2 regions of the Leifsonia sp. RCC_180 genome follow, and region 2 is predicted to be linked to the other one. Evidence: predicted binding sites of a transcription regulator. Region 2 holds the regulator's gene; the other holds the start of a gene.

Region 1 (2,389 bases), 2.2 Mb from region 2:
CGGACTCGCCGGACCCTCCGGCGCCGACCACGGTGTGCAGCTCGTCGATGAACACGATCAGCTCGTCCTTGCCGGCGCTGATCTCATCCATGAGCGAAGTGAGCCGCTCTTCGAAGTCGCCGCGGTACCGGGTCCCTGCGACCATCCCCGCGAGGTCGAGGGAGACGACCTTCTTGTCCTGCAACTGCTCGGGCACGTCGCCCGCCACGATCGCGCGGGCCAGGCCCTCGACGATCGCGGTCTTGCCGACGCCCGCCTCGCCCACCAGGACAGGGTTGTTCTTGGTGCGGCGGGAGAGGATCTCGACCGTCTGGTCGATCTCATCCAGTCGACCGATGACCGGGTCGAGTCGTCCCTCGCGGGCGAGCTCGGTCAGGTCGGTGCCGAACTGGTCGAGCATCGGGGTCTCGGAGGTGGATGCGGCCGGCTGGCCGGCGCTCTCGCTCCCACCCATGGTGGCGCTCTGGCGCATCGCGTCGGTGAGCGACTCCGGAGTAACGCCCGCGGCCTGCAGGACGCGCCCTGCGGGAGCGTCGCGGCCGATCACGAGCGCGAAGAAGAGGTGCTCGGGGTCGATGTAGGTCGAGCCGGACGCCTGCGCCACCTGGTACGCGTGGAACAGGGCGCGCTGCAGCGGTCCTGTGATGGATGCGCCGTCGGCGTGGATCTCGTCGCCCGCGGCAGGCAGACGCTGCTCGGCGGCCTCGGCGACCCGCTCGGGGTCGACGCCGATGCGGCGCATGGCGTCGGACGCCGGCTCCTGCACCGCCATCACGCGGAGGACGTGGAGCGCGTCGAGTTCGCTGTGGCCGTGCTCCAGGGCGAAGCGACCGGCCTCGGCCAGCAGCTCCTGGGTGCGCCGGCTGAGGAAGCGGCTGATGTCGATGGAACGCGCGTTACGTGCGCGCTCGCCCGCAAGGTACCGCGCGAGGAACTCGTCGAACGAGTTCGCGTTGTCACCGTCGGGAGTGAAGTTCTCAGGCACGTGTTCTCCTGTTTCTCAAAGTTGAGCCTTGTGCACTCAAGTCCAACGCAGGAGGGGCGTGAATATTCCGGGATGCGGGAGCGGTTTGTAGGCGACAGTTATCGAAGGAGAATGGCCCCCGAATCTCCTTCGGATGGCAGTAGTGAAGGAGATCCGGCAGCTCAGTGGCCGGATCTCCTTCGATAGCGAGGGTGCACCCTCGAGAACTGAGGGCGCCGCGCGCTACTCCCCCGCGTCGAGCGCGTCCAGCGCCGCCACATCCTCCGGCGACAGCTCGAAGTCCACGTCGGCGTTCTCGACGATGCGGTTCGGCGTGGTCGACTTCGGCAGAGGCAGGATGTCCTTCTGCAGCAGGTAGCGGATGCTCACCTGGGCGACCGACTTGCCGTACTTCTCGGCGATCGAAGCGATGTCCTCGTTCTCGAGCAGGCGACCGGTGGCGAGCGGCGAGTAGCCCTCCACGAGGATTCCGCGCTCGCGGCAGTATGCGGTGGTCTCCGGCTGGGTGTTGCCGACGAACCAGCGGATCTGGTTCGCGTGCGGCTCGACGTCGGTCGCGTCGATGAGCGAGTCGAGGTCGGCCACCTCGAAGTTGCTCACGCCGATCGCGCGGGTGCGTCCGGCCTCGTAGAGCTCCTCGAAGACCTTCCACACCTCGATGTTGCCGGCGCGGTGGTCGCTGCCGATCGCGTTCCACGGCCACGGCGCGTGGATGAGGTAGAGGTCGATCGGGCCGAGGTCGAGCAGCGCAGTCGACCGCTCGAAGGCGTGGCGGGCGCCGTCCGCATCCTTCACCTCGGCCGGGCACTTGGTCGTGATGAAGATCTCTTCGCGCGGGATGCCGCTGTCGCGCACCGCCCGCCCGACGCTCTCCTCGTTGCCGTACGCGCGCGCCGTGTCGATGTGACGGTACCCGGCGTCGAGTGCGGTGCGCACGGAGTCGTAGGTCTGCGGGCCGTCGGGGATCTGCCACGTCCCGAACCCGATCTTGGGGATCGTGACGCCGTTGGAGAGGGTGAACGTGTCGGTCAGTGCGGGCATGGGGACTCCTATCGAACGGATGCGGTGCCGCACACTGTAGTCCCGCTCCGTGTCAGTCAACCGGCTCGGGCCGCCCGTTCCTGAGGTGCTCGTAGACCACCGAGGTGCGCACGTCGGCGATCTCGCGGCGCTGCGTGAGCCGGTCGATCACGAAGGCGTACAGGCTCTCGTTGTCGGCGACGGCTACGTGGATGATGAAGTCCTCGTTGCCGCTGGTCACGAACACGCCGAGCGTCTCGGGAAGCGACGCGACCCAGTCGCGGAACCCCTCGATCACCGGACGGGACGGCGGCCGCACCCGCACGGCGATGAGCGCCTGCACAGGCCGGCCGATCGCTGCGAGGTCGACATCGAGCACGGCGC
Region 2 (2,389 bases):
TCCCTCTCCGCGCTCCTCGAGTGGATGTTCGCCCGACGACGTCCAAGGCGGCCGTCCCTGCCGCGATCGCTGGTCGTCTGGCTCTGAACCGGGCGGTCCTTGCAGTGATGGCTAGAGTTCACCCATGAAGCGCGCGCTGATCGTCGTCGACCTGCAGAACGAGTACGTGACCGGGAACCTGAAGATCTGCTTCCCGGACCTGATGACCTCCATCCCCAACATCGAGGTGGCGTGGGATGCGGCCGACGACCACGGCGTGCCCGTCGTCGTCGTGCAGCACATCGAGGACGAGGGCGCTCCGGTCTTCGCCCGCGGGTCCGACGGCGCGGCGCTGCACTCCTCGATCGCCGACCGGACGCCCGCGCACGTGATCAGCAAGACCAGCGTGTCGGCGTTCCCCGGCACCGACCTGGAGCAGTGGCTGCGCTCGGCAGGCGTCGACACGGTGACCATCGCCGGCTACATGACGCAGCACTGCTGCGCGGGCACGGCACGCGATGCGGCCGAGCTGGGGTTCACCGTCGAGTTCCTGTCCGACGCGACCGGGACGCTCGACCTGGTCAACGAGGCGGGTGCCATCTCCGCCGACGCGCTGCACCGCAGCGTGCTGGTGACGATGCAGTCGGAGTTCGCCGCGGTCGCCACCACCGAGGAGTGGACGCTCGCGGTCGAGGCCGGCGACACCCTCCCCGTCTCGAATCTGTGGGACAGCACCGGCCACGCCCGGCTGCCCGAGAAGCACGCCGAACTGCACAAGCTGATGCGGGAGGTGCGCTCAGGGATCGACAGCGACATCGCCGCGGAGGAGGCGCACAACATCCAGAACACCCTCTACGTCGGCCAGGGGGTCTCCTCGCTCTAGCGCTCCAGCGGGCGCCAGACCACGAGCTGGTTACTCCGGCGGATGCGGGTTCCGGCCCGCATCGACACGACCTCGCCCTCGGAGCCGGCCGCGAAGACGCGACGGCCCGGGCGGTTGAGGAGCTCGTCGGCGAGCGCCGACTCCAGCTCGCGGACGCGGCCGCGCAGTTCGCCGACCTGGTCTTCGAGCTCCAGGATGCGGCGGATCCCCTCCAGGCTGACGCCCTCGGAGCCGAGGCGGGCGATCTCCTGCAGCTTCTCGATGTCGCGCATCGAGTAGCGGCGCGACTTGCCGGCGGTCCGGCTGGGGCTGACGAGTCCGAGCCGGTCGTACTGGCGGAGCGTCTGCGGGTGCATGCCCGCGAGCTCTGCCGCGATCGAGATCACGAAGACCTGGCTGTGCTCGTCCATGTCAGCTCCGGGCCTTGGCCAGGATGTCGTCGCGCGGGTTCTCGTCGGGCAGCCTCGCGGCGAACGCCTCGAGCGCCTCCTTGGCCTCGCCGGACAGGTGCGACGGCACGGCGACCTGCACCACGGCGAGGAGGTCGCCGGTGCCTTTGCTGGTCTCGACGCCGCGGCCCTTGACGCGCAGGACCCGGCCGCTCGGGGTTCCGGGGGCGACCCGGAGCTTGACGGGGTCTCCGCCGAGGGTGGGGACCTCGATGGTCGCGCCGAGCGCTGCCTCTGCGAACGTGACGGGGACGTTGACCCGGAGGTTGAGGCCGTCGCGCTCGAAGACGGGGTGCTTGCGCACGGTGACGGTCAGGACGATGTCGCCGGGCTCACCGCCGTCAGGGCTCGGCTGGCCTTTGCCGCGAAGCTTGATCTTCTGGCCGTCCGAGACCCCCGCGGGGATCTTCACCTTGATCGGCTTGCCGTCGGACGCCTGCAGCGTGATGGTCTCGCCGCGGGTCGCCGTGACGAAGTCGATGGTGGTGTGGGCGGTCACGTCGCGTCCGCGTGTCGGGCCGCCGTACCCGCGGTAGCCGCCGGTAGTGGTACCGAACCGGCCGTTGCCGAACAGGCCGCCGAAGACGTCGTCGAACTCGCCGCCCTGCTGGAAGGTGTACCGCTGGCCGCCCGCGGCGCCCTGGCCGAACATCCCGCCGAAGACGTCGTCGAAACCGCCCTGCGCACCCGAGCCGGGCGCCGTGAAGCGTGCGCCGGTTCCCATGGCGCGGATCTGGTCGTACTCCTTGCGCTCCTCGGCGTCGCTGAGCACCGAGTAGGCCTCGCTGATCTCCTTGAACTTCGCCTCCGCGGCAGCGTCGCCGGGGTTGGAGTCCGGGTGATACTTGCGTGCCAGCTTGCGGTACGTCTTCTTGAGGTCCGCGTCGCTGACATCCTTGGAGACGCCAAGCACCTTGTAGAAGTCCTTGTCGAACCAGTCCTGGCTAGCCACGGGCGCCTCCTCTCACTGTGTGTAGATCGTGACTGAAGTCTGCATGAAATCTGCGGGTGCGGGCCGAACGGAGCGGCGAGAATGCTCCCCGCCGCTCCGTTCCGTGTCCTGCGCCGTTTCGCCGGA

The links. The regulator HspR, encoded in region 2, represses chaperone genes until heat shock. The targets are predictions, from matches to a motif close to AAGTTGAGTCNNNNNGACTCAACTT.
Region 1: the regulator HspR is predicted to act here: its motif matches at 1,004-1,028, upstream of AB7E03_RS00265 (ATP-dependent Clp protease ATP-binding subunit).

What each region holds. Positions count from the first base shown of each region.
Region 1 is NZ_CP200340.1:45,090-47,478, reverse strand. It holds gene AB7E03_RS00265 (ATP-dependent Clp protease ATP-binding subunit) at 1-985, opposite strand, end outside; gene AB7E03_RS00260 (aldo/keto reductase) at 1,208-2,026, opposite strand; gene AB7E03_RS00255 (Lrp/AsnC family transcriptional regulator) at 2,079-2,389, opposite strand, start outside.
Region 2 is NZ_CP200340.1:2,284,201-2,286,589, forward strand. It holds gene AB7E03_RS11270 (DoxX family membrane protein) at 1-87, shown strand, start outside; gene AB7E03_RS11275 (cysteine hydrolase family protein) at 125-862, shown strand; gene AB7E03_RS11280 (heat shock protein transcriptional repressor HspR) at 859-1,272, opposite strand; gene AB7E03_RS11285 (DnaJ C-terminal domain-containing protein) at 1,274-2,263, opposite strand.